4 regions of the Sporolactobacillus sp. PKPK-6 genome follow, and region 3 is predicted to be linked to each of the others. Evidence: riboswitches for the same ligand, from Rfam matches in the RefSeq annotation. Region 3 holds a riboswitch; each other region holds the start of a gene.
The links. A riboswitch is a leader RNA that binds a small molecule or an ion and turns the genes downstream of it on or off. The one in region 3 is predicted to bind S-adenosylmethionine.

Region 1: it holds a riboswitch for S-adenosylmethionine, as region 3 does, so the genes downstream of both, AC1MBV_RS03620 (methionine ABC transporter ATP-binding protein) here and AC1MBV_RS06840 (iron-containing alcohol dehydrogenase family protein) in region 3, are expected to answer to the same signal.
Region 2: it holds a riboswitch for S-adenosylmethionine, as region 3 does, so the genes downstream of both, AC1MBV_RS10060 (O-acetylhomoserine aminocarboxypropyltransferase/cysteine synthase family protein) here and AC1MBV_RS06840 (iron-containing alcohol dehydrogenase family protein) in region 3, are expected to answer to the same signal.
Region 4: it holds a riboswitch for S-adenosylmethionine, as region 3 does, so the genes downstream of both, metE (5-methyltetrahydropteroyltriglutamate--homocysteine S-methyltransferase) here and AC1MBV_RS06840 (iron-containing alcohol dehydrogenase family protein) in region 3, are expected to answer to the same signal.

The regions. Positions count from the first base shown of each region.
Region 1 covers NZ_JBWXPA010000001.1:744,531-748,729, reverse strand. Annotated here, with positions in the region: gene sigI (RNA polymerase sigma-I factor) at 1-57, shown strand, start outside; gene AC1MBV_RS03625 (anti-sigma factor domain-containing protein) at 80-1,027, shown strand; SAM riboswitch class I at 1,169-1,282, shown strand; gene AC1MBV_RS03620 (methionine ABC transporter ATP-binding protein) at 1,435-2,454, shown strand; gene AC1MBV_RS03615 (methionine ABC transporter permease) at 2,447-3,112, shown strand; gene AC1MBV_RS03610 (MetQ/NlpA family ABC transporter substrate-binding protein) at 3,186-4,025, shown strand.
Region 2 covers NZ_JBWXPA010000001.1:2,050,326-2,054,524, forward strand. Annotated here, with positions in the region: gene AC1MBV_RS10055 (NAD(P)/FAD-dependent oxidoreductase) at 1-117, shown strand, start outside; gene AC1MBV_RS10060 (O-acetylhomoserine aminocarboxypropyltransferase/cysteine synthase family protein) at 204-1,508, opposite strand; SAM riboswitch class I at 1,631-1,735, opposite strand; gene AC1MBV_RS10065 (aldehyde dehydrogenase family protein) at 1,878-3,374, opposite strand; gene AC1MBV_RS10070 (Gfo/Idh/MocA family protein) at 3,509-4,199, opposite strand, start outside.
Region 3 covers NZ_JBWXPA010000001.1:1,428,336-1,432,534, forward strand. Annotated here, with positions in the region: gene AC1MBV_RS06835 (aminotransferase class I/II-fold pyridoxal phosphate-dependent enzyme) at 1-1,090, opposite strand, end outside; gene AC1MBV_RS06840 (iron-containing alcohol dehydrogenase family protein) at 1,083-2,204, opposite strand; SAM riboswitch class I at 2,325-2,434, opposite strand; gene AC1MBV_RS06845 (hypothetical protein) at 2,565-2,822, shown strand; gene AC1MBV_RS06850 (dihydroorotate dehydrogenase) at 3,097-4,014, opposite strand.
Region 4 covers NZ_JBWXPA010000002.1:548,247-552,445, forward strand. Annotated here, with positions in the region: gene AC1MBV_RS13535 (putative bifunctional diguanylate cyclase/phosphodiesterase) at 1-1,665, opposite strand, end outside; SAM riboswitch class I at 1,886-1,998, shown strand; gene metE (5-methyltetrahydropteroyltriglutamate--homocysteine S-methyltransferase) at 2,094-4,199, shown strand, end outside.

The DNA of each region.
Region 1 (4,199 bases), 680 kb from region 3:
GGCGGGTTCAGTGCATTAAAGTCATATATTGAACCGGAATTAGAAACGGTTCAGTGACCGAGAAAGGTGGGGAGGAAAACTGATTAATCAGGGTGTACTCGTGTCCAAAAAGGGGAGGCGTGCTGTCATTCTGACTGATGAAGGCGACTTCAAATCGGTCAGGCTCAGACGCATGGCTGATCTTTCTATTGGACAAACGGTACGTTCCAAACACCTTGCCCGATTTAACTTTCTTCCCAAATCGATACTGACGCCGATCATCGCACTTGGATTTTCGCTGCTTTGTTTTATTCCGTTGTCGCATAGTACTTATGCGCCTCCTGGGCCGGTAGCTGCATATGTGTATTTTGATTTAAAGGCAAGTATCGAAGCGAGTGTAGATCGTAATATGCAGGTTATCTCTGTACAGCCTTTAAACAGTGAAGCAAGACAACTGCTTCAGAGTATCCCTGTCGTCCAAAAGATGCCTCTTCAGCAGTTCAGTTCAGCACTCTTCTCAAAACTGAGGAACGAAGGCGTTTCAGATAAGCGATCGCTTTGTTTAGTTACAACAGTTTTGACGAATCAAATCGGCCGCTCGCAAAAATCAGTATTTACAGAGGGCTTGACCGCATCTTTTAATCGCGGAGCAAGTCAATCCCTTCAAGCGAACGGAATTGGAATTGAGTGGCTTCAAGCATCTCTTGAACGAAAAAAGGATGCCGAAGCACGAGGCCTGTCTGTTGGAAAGTATCTGCTTTATTTGCAAGCGAATGCGTACGGCAAGACGCTCTCGCTTGAAGATGCCCAACAATTATCCACTGAGAAGATGCGCGAAGTATCAGGAGCTGTTTCACTGCCATGGCATTCGTTGATTAGAGAACGGAATAATACTCAAGGAAGCAGACCATCTACGGAGCAAGCGTCCTTTAGGGCCAATCAACTTAAACCGCTCTTTCAAAATCCTTTTCAGGTCGGTGAGGCGGCTAAAAGCAGGGAGAACAGCAGCTATAATTATTTGAACACTCGAATAGCGGGTTATGCCTGATTTTTGTCTATGAAGATCCAAGCAGAGAAACATCTGCTTGGATTTTTTAATATGCATAATCGGGTATCTGTTAAGAGAAAAAATGGTTTGACAGCTTGAGTTATGCGTGGTAAATTATTAACACTCAATTGAATAGAAAAACTCTTATCCAGAGAGGCGGAGGGACTGGCCCGATGATGCCCGGCAACCTAATTGCAGATCGTTGCAATAAAGGTGCTAATTCCTTCAGAAACAAATGTTTCTGACAGATGAGAGAGGCGAATCCCACCTCTCTCAAGGCGGGTTTTTTTATTGGTTGAAACAAAAATCGGAGAGAGGGATGCCACCAAGTAGAATACAGATTAAATGCCAAGTAAAAACGTAGGATAAGTTTTTACGACTGTAATAATTGAAAGCGGTGAACGAAGTTGATTCAATTAAGCAATGTTGAAAAAACGTTTCGGACTGATCAGGGTCCGGTGCGTGCACTATCGGATGTTAGCCTTGCTATTCAGGAAGGGGAAGTGTTCGGCATTATTGGCTATAGCGGTGCCGGCAAGAGCACACTCATTCGGATGATTAATCTGCTTGAGAAACCGACGTCAGGAACGATCACGATTGATGGTCGAAGTCTTACAGACTTGGATGAGCGCCAGCTGCGTGAAGAACGTCGGTCAATTGGAATGATCTTTCAGCATTTCAACTTGCTGTGGTCGCGGACTGTTGCTGAGAATATTGCTTTCCCATTAGAATTAACGAAGCTGAAAAAGAAACAAAGAGAAGATCGGATTGCCGAATTGATTCGGATGGTTGGACTTGAAGGCAAAGAGTCTGCGTATCCATCACAACTGAGCGGCGGTCAAAAACAGCGTGTAGGCATTGCACGAGCACTGGCTAACAATCCGAAGGTCCTTCTTTGTGATGAAGCGACATCGGCACTTGATCCAAAAACAACCGATTCAATTCTTACCCTTCTGTCGGAAATTAATAAGACGCTTGGACTGACGATCATACTGATTACTCATGAAATGACTGTAATTCGAAAAATATGCGATCGTGTGGCTGTGCTTGACGGCGGTAAAATTGTTGAGCAAGGAACAGTTGAGTCTGTGTTTTCGAATCCGCAACAAACCATTACTCAAGAATTCGTAGGCAACCATACTGGGAAAAGTACACCGATTCAAATCAAAGTTTCCGATGTGATACATACTGAGGGAACTGTAATCAGTCTTTCGGCTGCTGACCAAGCCACGTTTCAACACAGCTTATCGCGGCTGCTCGGGAACACGAACCTATCGGTAAAGGTGCTTGGATTAGCATACGGAGCGAACACTCAATCGGAGCATACAATCGTTTCCATTCAAGGGGCTTCAGAATCCATTAGAAAAGCGATCAACGTTCTGCGTTCAGAAGGCGTGAGAGTTGAGGTGACAAAGGAAAATGTTTGAGTGGTTACAAAATGTTGATTGGCCAAGTATGTGGCTGTCTACCGGTCAAACGCTCTATATGACAGCTATCTCCGGTGTGTTTACATTTTTTTTAGGAGTCGCTTTAGGGCTTTTACTTTACTTAACGGCAAAAGGCGGACTCTATGAGAATCAGATTATCTACAGGTTTATTGCTTCATTCGTCAATGTGTTTCGATCAATCCCTTTCATTATTTTGATCATTCTTTTGATCCCGCTTACGGTGATTATCATTGGGACCATGATTGGAGCGAGTGCGGCACTGCCTTCGATCATTATCGGAGCGGCACCGTTTTATGCCCGGCTGGTTGAGATCGGTTTAAGAGAAGTAGATAAGGGAGTCATTGAAGCGGCTCAGGCAATGGGTGCAACCAAGTGGCAAATTGTTTGGAAAGTACTTCTTCCTGAAGCACTGCCGTCACTATCTTCCGGAATGACCGTTACGCTGATTGCACTGATTGGCAACACGGCAATGGCCGGGGTCGTTGGTGCCGGAGGACTTGGTACTATTGCTTATAATGAAGGTTTTCAAGCAAATAATAATACAATTACGTTTATCGCGACCGTGATTATTCTAGTGATTGTCTTTATTATTCAGTATGTCGGCGATCATATTACTCGCCGTGTTGACAAGAGATAGACAGCATAAAAGCTGACTTATTAAACAAATGATGGTAACTAAAATTAATCAAACAGAACTTGGGGGAGTTAATATGAAAAAATCAATCGTATTTGCTGTAGTTCTTGCTTTTGCTCTCATTCTTACCGCATGCGGACAATCAACAGGAAAGTCGGAGAAAAATCAAACATTGACTGTTGGCGCGTCGGCAGTGCCTCATGCTGAAATTCTCAAGCAAGCCGCACCATTGTTAAAAAAGAAAGGTATTACCCTGAAGGTAAAAGTATTCCAGGACTATGTGCTGCCAAACAAAGCACTCGCATCAAAACAATTGGATGCTAATTATTTCCAACATGTTCCATTCCTTGATCTTTATAATAAGCAAAACAATACGGATTTGGTTAATGCAGGAAAAATCCACATCGAACCATTTGGTATCTATTCCAAGAAATTCAAGAGTGTTGATGAAGTGAAAGACGGAGCAACGGTCCAGATCAGCAACAACAAGTCGGAACAAGGACGCATTTTACTGCTTCTTCAATCAAAAGGACTTTTGAAGATTAAATCCGGTATTGATCCAATTGCTGCTACACTTGCTCAGAAAAACGGGAACTATACGGATTTCGACAATATCAAACATCTGAAATTCTTGCAGCCGATCGATCCGGCCATTCTGCCGAAAGCTTATGAGAACAGCGCGGCAGACTTGTATGCAATTAATACAAACTATGCACTTCAAGCGAAATTGCAGCCAAAGAAAGATGCTTTGATCCTTGAAGGAGCTTCCTCTCCATATGCGAATATTATTGCCGTGCGAAAAGGCGATCAAAATAAAAAAGCGATTAAAGAACTAGTCAATGTGCTGCATTCTAAAACGATCCAAGATTTTATCAATAAGAAATATAAAGGCGCGGTTCTACCTGTTTCCGAATAAATAGATAAAGAACAATAAAAAATCGTCCAGCAGCAATTGTTGGACGATTTTTCATTTAGTTCAGGAAAAATTATATTATATATTTTATTCATTCTTCTATTATGATAATTGAAAATAGCGGTATAATACGGATACATACTTACTCGTAAATTGTGGACTATCCTTTGGGTTGCT
Region 2 (4,199 bases), 620 kb from region 3:
AATCTCAAAGGCCGACCGGCATCCATTATGAAAAAAGTGATTGAAAACCGATCGCTGGCAAAAATCGGCGGTGTTGAAACCATGATAAAAAAAGGGAGATTCAGCCTGAACAAATAAAAAATAATAAGGAGCCTGCAAACTAAATCATTTGCAGGCTCCTTCTAGTTAATAACCCCCGATAGCTTTACTCTTTGTCTATTCTATTATTTAGCTGCGACCGCGTCCGGAACTTTTGCCAATGCCTGTTCCAGATCATAGATGATGTCGTCAACGCTTTCGATACCAATGGATACACGAATCAGTTCGGGTGTTACACCGGTAAAGGCCTGTTCTTCCGCAGTCAATTCAGCATGTGTCGTGCTTGCCGGATGAATGATCAGCGATTTTGCATCGGCCACATTGGCGAGCAATGAGAACAGCTTTACATTGTTGATTAATGTCTTACCCGCTTGTAGTCCGCCTTTCACGCCAAATGTGAAAATGGATCCGGGACCTTTTGGAAAGTATTTTTTTGACAGTTCTTTGTATGGGTTGCCATCAAGTTCAGGATAGTTTACCCATGTGATTTTCGGATGATTGTTTAAAAACTCAGCAACTTTGCGTGCATTTTGAACATGGCGTTCCACACGCAGGGAAAGAGATTCCAAGCCTTGCAGGAACAGGAATGCATTCTGCGGGCTGACTGTTGCGCCTGTGTTGCGCAGCAGCTGAACACGTGCTTTTGCAGCGAATGAAGCAGGTGCGAGATCAGCATAGACCAAGCCGCCGTAGTTTTTGTCCGGTGTCGTGAAATCAGGGAATTTGCCACTTGCCCGCCAGTCAAATTTTCCTCCGTCAACGAGAATGCCTCCGATAGCAGTTCCGTGGCCACCAATAAATTTCGTAGCAGAATGGACAACGACATCTGCGTCGAATTCGATTGGACGAACGAGGTAAGGTGTTCCGAAGGTGTTGTCAACAATGAGAGGAATTTTATTTTCGTGTGCGATATTGGCAACGGCTTCGATATCGAGAATATTGATTTTCGGGTTACCAATCGTTTCACCGTAGAGTGCTTTTGTATTATCACGGATTGCTGCGCGGAAATTTTCCGGATCATCCGGATCAACGAATGTGACATCAATACCGAGTTTTTTCAAAGTGACATTGAACAATTCATACGTACCACCGTACAAGGTAGAGGCAGCAACAATATGATCACCGGCATTTGCAACATTCAAAATGGCGTACGTAATCGCCGCAAGTCCTGAAGAGGTGGCAAGAGCTGCGGATCCGCCTTCAAGCTGAGCAACGCGCTGTTCAAAGACATCTTCAGTTGGGTTCATAATGCGTGCATACACATTGCCCGGCCTTTTCAATTGAAAGAAGTCTGCTGCTTCGTCTGCATCCTTGAATACAAATGAAGTAGTCTGATAGATTGGTACGGCACGTGCACCTGTTGCAGGATCAGGCACTTGACCTGCGTGTACCTGCAAAGTCTCAAAACCATATTTTCTTTCCTCTGCCATGTTCATCTCTCCCTATGTTCTTTAAGTTTTACATTAAATAAAATCTTAGAAAAAAGGGTGCGCAGATTAAAAGACCGCTTCCCGCAGAGTAGATAGGGAAGCGGCCTTATTCGCCGGTTCTTTTCTTATCTGCCAGAATTTAATCTGCTGGAATTAACACCATACACATCAAACGTGCTGGTTGTCGGGCTTCGTCGGGCCAGTCCCTCCGCCACTCTTGATAAGATTTATTTAATTGTGTACAGTTTATCGTGCTGTGTTTTATTTGTCAAGCAATAAATACAAGTAATTTGATATGTTTAATCAAAAATAAAGAAAAAGGCGAATGCGTGAAGCATTCGTCTCTTTCTGATAGAATGACAGACCTGATTAATAGAGACCGTCAACTGTTTCTTTTGTGCTGATGTAGATATTCTTCGTTTGCGTATAAGCATCAAGAATACTCTTATACGTTTCACGGCCGATACCGGATTTCTTGTAGCCGCCGAATGGAGCACCTGCAGGAAGCTGGTTGTAGGTGTTGACCCACATACGACCGGTACGTACGCTGCGAGCGACACGGAGTGCCTTGTTGATATCTTGTGTCCATACCGCACCGCCAAGACCGTAATCCGATTGGTTTGCGAGTTTAATTGCTTCATCTGCATCTTTAAATTTGATAACCGTTGCAACCGGTCCGAAGATTTCTTCCTGAGCGATTCGCATGTCGTTATTTGCGTCTGCAAGAAGCGTTGGGGCCATGAAGACACCTTTATCGAGGTTGTTGTCCGTCAGCTGGCATCCGCCGGTCACAAGCTTTGCGCCTTCATCCTGGCCGATCTTAACATATTCCAAGATCTTTTCCAGTTGCCGTTTGTTGACTTGAGCACCCATTTGAACGCCGTCTTCCCAAGGCAAACCGACATTAACTTTCTCGAATGCATCTTTTAGTGCGCTAACGAATTTATCATAGATGCCTTCTTGAACGAAGATTCGTGAACCTGCACAGCATACTTGGCCTTGATTGAATAGAATGCCGAGCTGTGCGCCTTCAATGGCACGTTCCCATGGAGCGTCATCAAAGAAAATGTTGGCCGATTTGCCGCCGAGTTCAAGGGTTGCCGGAATCAAGCGCTTTGCAGCTGCCGCGGCAACTTCATAACCGATTTGGGTTGAGCCGGTGAACGCAAGCTTTGCAAAGCCGGGATGATGCAGCATATAATCGCCGGAATCAGAGCCGCGTCCGGTAATAACATTCACGACTCCTGCTGGGAGTGCCTGATCGAAAATTTTAGCCAATTCGAGCAGACTCAGTGATGTTGAAGAAGATGGGTGAATGACAACCGTGTTTCCTGCTGCAATTGCAGGAGCAATCTTCCAAGCGGCCATCAGCAATGGGAAGTTCCAAGGAACAATTTGCCCAACGACACCAATAGGTTCCTTTAGATTGATGGTCAATGTATTTTCGTCAAGTGCGTTAGCCGTGCCTTCTTCGGAACGGATAACACCGGCAAAATAGCGGAAGTGATCTGAACTTGCCGGAACGTCAATTCCCTTTGTTTCACGAAGCGGTTTGCCGTTATCTAATGTTTCAACAAGTGCCAGGTGATCAGCGTTTTCATCAATTAAATCAGCGATCTTAAGCAACAGAGTACTTTTCTCTTGAACGCTGACATCCTTCCATGTGTCAAATGCTTTTGTAGCTGCTTCCACAGCTGCGTCTACATCGGCATGACTCGCGTCAGTGAATTCAGTCAGCTTTTCACCGGTGCTAGGATTGTAGCTTGCTATTTTTTTACCTTCAGAGCCTTCAACCCATTTACCGCCGATATATAGTTTGTATTCAGTATCTACTGCGTGTTCCAGGACTGTGTCTTTAATACTCATTGCACATCTTCCCTTCAAAATTTAGTGTAATTAATATCACATGTCTATTGTAATGCAGAGTTTCAAAAAATAAAAAGAAAACGCTCTCTATTTTTAAAACAAATGCAAAATGCTAATTGTAACGGATGCGACTGTTACTCAAATGGATAGCGGATGCCCCATTGATCACGCACGTTGGTCATAATTTTCATCACACTGTCGGTCAGCGGAAGTGTTTGTTCATCAATTTCTCGGTTTACTGCAGCATTCATGTAATCGTATTCATAAACCATTGCCTGATCAGTGCTTCCGGCTTTAAGTGTTTCCGTGCGACCATCCGGATAGGTAATGGTCGCTTGATCAGCTCGCGGAAAATTGTCCACAGTTATATAAGCTTTATCTCCGGTGACAATTCCCCGTTTCGGCAATTTCGCTCTCATCGTGAGTGTAACAACAGCCATTTGGTCATCCGGATTTTTTAAAATAATGCCGGATTGTTCATCGGCACCGGTCTCGAATTGTTTGACTGTGGTCAAGATTTCATTAGGCTGGCTGCTGAGAAAGAAACGCGCAAAGGACAGGGCGTATGCACCAATATCAAGAAGTGCGCCTCCTGCGAGATTCATATTGAAGAAACGATTGTTTACGTCATATGGTTTTAGGCTGCCGAAGGTAACGTTCACCATTTTGACTTCGCCAATGGCTCCGCTCTCGACGACTTCCTTCAGCTTTTGATAAAGTGGCATGTGATAAATCGTCATTGCCTCGGCAACAATCAAATTCTTTTGCTTTGCGTAACGAATGACAGGATCCAGTTGCCTGCTGCTGACTGTAATTGCCTTTTCG
Region 3 (4,199 bases):
ACTCTCCGGACGACCCGTATGATGTTCCGGGAACAACGGCTATTCCCAAGTTATCTAATAGTTTTTCTGAGTATTGGGTTGCAGAAAAGCCTTGCGGAACCCTTACCCATAGGAAAAACGTTCCTTTTGACGGATACACTCGGTAACCGAGCGCAGTCAATTCTTTGATTAAGTAGTCCCGACGTGATTGATAAAGTGCACGAAGCTCGGCTCGCTGACGTTCCTGAGTGCCAAGAGCGAATGCCGCGGCATCCTGCACAGCTCCGAACACGCCGCCGACGTTGTTGACCAAATAGTGATTCAAATGCTTAATCAGTGATGCGTTGCCTGCCGCGAAGGCAACTCGCCATCCTGCCATATTAAATGTTTTAGAAAATGTATAGATTTCAATGCCAGCTTCCTTTGCTCCAGGTGTCTGCAGAAAGCTGCGCGGCGCTTCTTCTTCGAAGCCGATATCGCCGTATGCGAAATCATGGACAACGGCAATGTGATTCTGTTGTGCATAATCGACGGTTTTTTCGAAAAAGGCCGCGTTTGCCGAAGCTCCGGTCGGATTGTTCGGGTAATTCAGAAACAGCAGCTTTGCCTTTTCACTCACGTCTTGTGGCACACGCGTGTAATCGGGCAAAAAATCGTTCTTCTCAAGCAGAGGCAGAGAAGCCGCATGTGCTCCTGCCATCGTGACGCCGATCTCATAGCCGCCGAATGCCGGATCAGGAACAAGTGCTGTGTCGCCCTGATTGAGCAGTGCCAGCGAGATTGCCGTCAGTGCAACAATCGATCCGTTAAATATGGCGATTTCGCTGTCCGGATCAAGATCGACTTGATAGTTTTTTTTATAAAAATCCGCGATCGCCTGCTTCAGCTTCTGTTTGCCTCCGTAGGGCGGATATCCTTGATTGGCCGTTTCTTTCGACGCTTGATGAAGGTTGCTCACGATTTCCGGAAAGGTCGGCTGATCGGGATTCCCGCGGCCGAGATTGATGACATCGAGGCCTTTTTCCTTCAGCGCCTTGATCTTTTTGGCTTGCTGGGCGAAAAATTTCGGTTTAAGTGCCTGCAATCGCTCGGATGCTGCAAATTCAGTCATGAGTCGTTCCCACCTTTTCTGCGTGCTGCGCGCGTGCCTCAAGTTTTTCAATCGCCGTCCGGACGCGCTCTGCTGTCACGTCAAAGGGCAGTTCGTGAATGCGCGAGTCCGAATCGGTCATGTGACGGGCAAGGCTGCTCAGCTGCTGCTCGTTGCCGAGTGAAAGTCCGACCTGAGCTAGCTTCGTCGGCAGGCCGAGATCCTGATACAGATCAAGGACTTGTTTTTGTTCCGCCATCTTGCTTTCGAGTTCGAGCTGAAGCAGGATTCCATAGGCAACCAAGGTGCCATGTGGTGCGACTGCTTCGAGTCCGAGAAAGGTCGAGGCGTTAAAAAACGCATGTGCGCCGACGCTTCGGCCATGTGCTTCGGCTAATCCGCCGACGAGTCCGGCAGCGATGAAAATGGTGTCGATGACTCTTTGAAGTGCAAGGCTTGCTGTTTTTTCTTTCACAGCGTCAAGCGCCTGCCTTCCGTTTTCAAAAACAGTATCGCGACAGGTTTTGGCGTAATTAAAGCTCAGTTGGAGCGGCAGGCTCCGTTCTTCCTGCGGAATTTTGCTCAGACGGACGCGTGCTTCATACCATTTGGCGAGCGTGTCACCAAGGCCGGACCGAAACGCCTCGATTGGTGCCTCGGCGATAATTTTTGGTTCGACAAGCACAACGTCGTTTGATTTCCGATGCCTCAGCGTTCCAAGCCGACTGCCGTCTTCTTTATAGACGATGCTGATCGGTGTAAAACTGGCACAGTTCGAGGCAAGTGTCGGCAGCAGCACGCATGGAATGGACTGCTGCGCGGATACCGCTTTGACGGTATCGAGAATTTTCCCACCGCCGACACCAATGATGACATCGCTCGAATGCTGAATGCTTAATTGCTTAATGCGTTCCATTTCGCTTTCCGAGCATTCGCCTTGATGCACAGCTTCAGCAACGTTGGTAAGCTGGTCCAGCGGGAGATAAGGCTTAGCTGCCTCCCATGATCGATGTCCGTGAACCAGTAAGACGTTATGCCACCGCCTGTCATTCAGAATTTCGGGCAGCTGTTCAAACGCGCCGGGTTCATTGCAATAATACTCAGGCCCGAATCTTTGAACCACATGTTCACTCATCTTGTTCCTCCCTCTTTTCCATTATTCCAATTTCTTAAAGGGAGATTTTTTGCTCATGTGTAAATTAAAAAAGCTACTTTCCGCGATAAGAAAGTAACTTTTACTGAGCGTAAACGTTGACTCTTATCTTCCAGTACCGCCCAAGCGGTCTGCTAGATTTAACACCATACACCTAAGTGCTGGTTGTCGGACTTCATCGGGCTAGTTCCCTCCGTCGCTCTCGATAAGAAATGGAATTGTGATGTTAGTATATGGCCTAATCCCCAGTTTGTCAATATGATTTATTTAAATTAAGCAGCATTCCCGATTTTTTCATAATTGAGATGCTTGAGTTTGTGCATTGGGAGTGGGGGGCGTGCATTGATTGGGGTTTTTCGTGCATTGAACCATGATTATCGTGCATTGGATCACTGGTTTCGGGCATGGGGGGCGATCCTGAGCCCGGTTCGTGCGTTGGCATCGTATTTTCGTGCATTGGACTCGGGTTTTCGTGCATTGAACCATGATTATCGTGCATTGGATCACTGGTTTCGGGCATGGGGGGATCCTGGCCCAGGTTCGTGCGTTGGCGTCGTATTTTCGTGCATTGATTGGGGTTTTTCGTGCATTGAACCATGATTATCGTGCATTGGATCATGAATTTCGGGCATGGGGGGGATCCTGGCCCCGGTTCGTGCGTTGGCGTCGTATTTTCATGCATTGGACGGGTTTTCGCGCATTGATTTAGCGATTTCGTGCGTTGAATCTCATTTTCCGTGCATGGGTTCTGGTCCTTGTCCCTGGTCGTGCATGGGCATTGGGGTTTGCTATGTCATCATTCAATTTCACACAGCATTGAGCTAGTTTTTAAGCAACAAAAAAAGCGCGGCACTGACCGCGCTTTTTATCTGCATCAGCTGAGGTCTACTTGACCGATCAGGCTGGAGACGGAATGGATATCTTCGCGTATTAAATAGTCGCGAATCTGGTTGATGATTTCAATCATCGCAGCGGGATTGCGGTAGTTTGCGGTCCCGACCTGGACTGCGGCAGCACCGGCGAGCAGCATTTCAATTGCATCGCTGCCGGTCATCACACCGCCGCTGCCGATGATCGGCAGATGGCTGATTTGGTGCACTTGAAAGATGAGGCGCACAATCAGCGGCTTGATTGCTGAACCTGAAAGTGTGCCGATGACATTGCCTAGCTTCGGCTTGCGCGTGTTGATGTCGATGGACATGGCTGAATATGCGTTCGCCACGGTGAAGGCATCCGCGCCGCCCTGTTCAGCGGCGAGTGTAATTTCCTGAATACGCGAGACGGACGGCGACAATTTTGCGATCAGCGGCTTGTCGGTGACGTTTCGAATTTTGCGGATTAAGCTGTAGGTTGACTCGCTGAGCAGTCCGAACACTTGTCGATTGTCATCACTATTCGGACAAGAGAGATTAATTTCAAAACCGGCAATCTTATCCCATTGGTTTAACTTTTCGGCAGTCTGAGCGAATTCATCAACGGTTTCTCCGGAAAGATTGATGATCAGCGGCGGTTGATAGGGTTCATACACCGGCAAAACGCGTGCTTCAAAATATTCGATATCCTCGCTTTGAAAGGTCACGGAGTTCAGCATGCTGCCCTCCGCCTCGAAAATGCTTGAAGCCTGCTCTTTGCTGTGTTTGTTCATGGAAATACTTTTCGGAATAAACGCACCGATTTGGTTGGCGTCGAAATCCGGTTTACTTGTTAACTCAAATGTTCCGCAGGCGGGCATGACCGGACTGGTCAGCGTCAGCCCTGCAAAATTAACGGAGAGGTCAGGTTCTTGACTCATCTTTGACCACCCGAGTTTCTTAAGCTTGCTTCTGTCTCTTTATTCATCAACTTACTCACTCCTAATCTTGATGCTTCTTTCTTTACCTTCTGGTGTTGGTCGGCGAGCTTAGGTGTTGTCAGTATAAAGGACTGGTTGGGAAACTTCCAGAGAAATATCTTCCAATTAATCCGTGAAAATAGAAC
Region 4 (4,199 bases), on a different contig from region 3:
ACTTTGTGCAATATCCATCACAAAAGAACGATCAATCTTTAACTGATTGATCGGCAGGCTCTTCAAATAGCTGAGCGAACTGTATCCAGTACCGAAGTCGTCAAGACTGACGCCTACTCCCAGTGCCCGAATTTCTTTTAATAGCCTGATGGATCGTTCCAAATCCTCTGCCATCGTTGATTCAGTAATCTCCAGCTCAAGATATTCAGGTTGAAGACCGCTTGCTTCTAACGCGAAGCATACCCGTTTGACTAACGAATCATCATGAAATTGATTAAACGAGAGATTCACAGAAATGGGTACTTTGGGAGTACCGCGATCCTGCCACTTCTTCATTTGCCGGCAGGCCTCGTCAAGCACCCACCAGCCAATGTCACGAATTATTCCTGTTTCTTCAGCAACCGAAATAAAAGCGCTTGGGGGAACGATGCCGCGTTCCGGATGTTCCCACCGAACCAAAGCCTCTACACCAATCAGTGCGCCGGTACATGCGTCAACCTGAGGTTGGTAATATAACACAAATTGATGATTATATAATGCGGATTGCAATTCATTTTCCGTATTCAGCTTCATAAGCAGCTTCTGGTGAAGTTCATTATTATAAAAGAAAAAACTTTCTCTGCTGCTTTTCTTTGCCTCTCTTAGTGCTGCTTCCGCACTCGCCAATATTTGAATGCTCGAACGTCCATCATACGGAAATTGTGAGATGCCGATACTGAATGTTGCATAGATCTCTTTTCCGTCGATATGGTAGGGCTGTTCGGTTGTCCGCAATAATGTTTCGATGAGATGTGTCAAGCCGCGCTTATTCAAGCAGTCTCTGCAGATAATCATGAATTCATCACTGCTGATCCGATACAATTCTGCATTGAAGTCTTTAAGAGCTCCCTTCATTCTCCCGGATAAAGCGATCAACAGTTCATTTCCTATTTGTCGACCGAAAATTTCATTAATTATTTTTAATCGGTCGACGTTTATTTTCAGTAATGAAAACGACCGATTGCTGTTTTTATATCCTTTGACCAAATCGACAACCGATTCTTCAGCAACCAAATTATTGGGAAGCCCGGTCAGTGCATCATGATAGGCTCTGAAGCGAATAACCTCTTCTTTTTCAAGTTCACGTTCATGCTTCAGCTGCTGATAACGTTCCAGAATCAATTGCTGCTCTAGACTTAGAAATTTATCTAAAGATTCGGATAGAAATAAAGCCTGTTCAGGATGATTGACCTCATGTTCGACCGCTTCAATAAGCGCTCGACGGTACAAACTAAAAAGAGCAATTTGATTTGCAATGCTTAACTCATGGTCAAGAAAAAAAACTGCATTTTGCTCGCAATGTACTAAAACGCTCCGATCAAGAGACCCGTTGAAAAGAAGCCGAGTTTGTTCTGCATACATATTTTTCAAGTATTCTTTTGTCTTTTGAGACGGAACCGTGCTCTGTATTTTATATAAATCGAGTACATGTTGGCTCATTTGATTGACAATGTTAACGTAATAATTCATAAGATATGGACGCATCCATTTCAACAGTTGCAGATCCAGTTTATGAATTTGTGCCAGTCGAATCCGTTTTAGAACAGAATGATCTGTGATCGATTGATCAGTGATCTGCTTCTCCACTTCCTTCAGCCATCTGTCTCGATTAAATTGCTCACTCATTTCGTATCCACCCTCATTGTGTCTTCGCTGCTGTTCGTTCATGTTTGAGAGACATACTCACTCTCTTTATCGTCAGATGAAGTGAAAATGTGAATATGTTTTGCGTGCAGATCTTGCTGTTTTTAAACTATTTTTAAATGATTCAATCCACTTGCGTTGTCGAAGTAAAGCATTGACGAATCCCAAATTCCATGTTAGTATTCAAATTAACTTAATTAAACTCTTATTAAGAGCGGCGGAGGGACTGGCCCTGTGAAGCCCGGCAACCTTTCATTTTATGAAAAGGTGCTAATTCCAGCAAGATTGGTATTTTAGAATCTTGGAAGATAAGAGGGTGCGGATGATAATTCAGGCCTCTCTAAAATAGAGAGGCCTTTTGTTTTTCCCCCTCGAAAAATTTGTTATGCAGATTACAGGAGGATGAAGACATGGGTAAAGTATTAAGTGCGAATCTCGGATACCCGAGAATCGGCGAAAAAAGAGAATGGAAAAAGGCACTTGAGCAATTTTGGGCCGGTAAAATTTCGAAAGAAACGTTTCTAGATACGGTTAAAACACTGCGCTTAAGCTATTTGAAAAAACAAAAAGACATTGGAGTTGATCTGATTCCCGTTGGAGATTTCAGCCTTTATGATCATGTCCTTGATACGGCTGTTCTTTTCGGTTTAATTCCCGACCGCTTTAAATCAAATGAAAAAGAACTATCGCTTGAAACATACTTCTCAATTGCTCGTGGAAACAAAAATTCAGAAGCATCGGAAATGACCAAATGGTTTAATACAAATTATCACTACATTGTTCCGGAAATCAGCAATGAAACCAAACCTTATCTGACGGAAAACCGCCTTCTTAATTTGTTTAATGAAGCAAAGAATGAGCTCGGTATCGTCGCCAAGCCCGTTATTGTCGGACCGGTGACGCTGTTAAAGCTGTCAAAGGGTTATGATCCAGATCATTTTAATACACTGCTTGACGCACTGCTTCCATTGTACGTACAGGTGTTTCAAGAACTGAAAGAAGCCGGGGCTGAATGGGTGCAGATCGATGAACCTATTCTTGTCAAGGAACAGAGCAAAGAAGATCTTGCTGCGTTCGCGAAAGCCTACCATTTTATTAAAAATGGTGTGCCTGAACTGAAGCTTCTTCTGCAAACCTACTTTGAGGCGATTGATGATTACGAAGCTGTCGTTCAATTGCCCGTTGACGGTATCGGTCTTGATTTTGTTTACGGCAAAGAAGAAAATTTGGCATCGATCAAAGCCTATGGATTCCCTGAAGGCAAGGTACTGGCTGCAGGCGTTGTAGACGGTCGAAATATTTGGAAGACAGATTTAAAGGCGACACTTACTGAACTGCAGACACTGCTCTCATCAGTTAAGTATCACGAGAATCTGTGGGTCACACCGTCATCAAGCCTGCTCCATGTACCGGTCACGATCTCAAATGAAACCAATCTTGATCCTGTGCTTCTGAACGGTCTTTCCTTCGCCGATGAAAAGTTGACCGAGGTCGTTTACCTTACGAAAGGGCTTAATGAAAGCGAAGCCGCCATCTATGGTGCCCTTCAGAAAAACAGTGCAGATCTGCAGACACTACAGCAATCCGAACACCGCAACAATAAAGAAGTTCAAAAAGAAATTGATCAATTAGACGAGGAACTGCCGTCGCGCCCCGGCTCTTATAAACTTCGTCAGCAGGTGCAAGCCGATGCCTTCAATCTGCCACCACTGCCGACAACAACAATCGGGAGCTTCCCTCAGACGAAAGAAGTTCGTCAGGCCCGACGTAATTGGAGACGCGGCGAATGGTCCGAAGAACGCTATGAGCAATTTATTAAAGATGAAACGGCGAAATGGATCGAAATTCAGGAAGATCTCGGAATTGATGTCCTCGTCCATGGTGAATTCGAACGAAACGACATGGTTGAGTACTTTGGCGAAAAGCTGAACGGATTTGCCTTTACACGTTTCGGATGGGTTCAGTCCTATGGCTCGCGTTGTGTTAAGCCACCGCTGATCTTCGGAGATGTATCATGGCAAGATCCAATGACGGTGAAGGAAAGCGCCTATGCTCAGTCACTGACAAATAAGCCGGTAAAAGGTATGCTTACCGGACCGGTCACGATCTACAACTGGTCATTCGTCCGTGACGACATCAGTCAAGGTGACGTGTTCAACCAAATTGCGCTCGCTTTAAAGAAAGAAGTGCACGCACTTGAAGAAGCGGATATCCGCATGATCCAAGTTGACGAACCGGCACTTCGAGAAGGTCTTCCACTGAAGGAAGACAAGAAACCGGGCTATCTGCATGATGCCGTCTACTCATTCCGGCTGGCAACATCATTTGTTAATAATGACACACAAATTCATACGCATATGTGCTACTCTGAATTTGATGAAATCATCGACACCATCGACGCGCTGGATACCGATGTGATTTCAATTGAAGCAGCACGCAGCCATGGTGAAATCATTTCTGCCTTTGAAGATTTCGAATACAAAAAAGGCATCGGTCTAGGCGTCTATGACATTCAC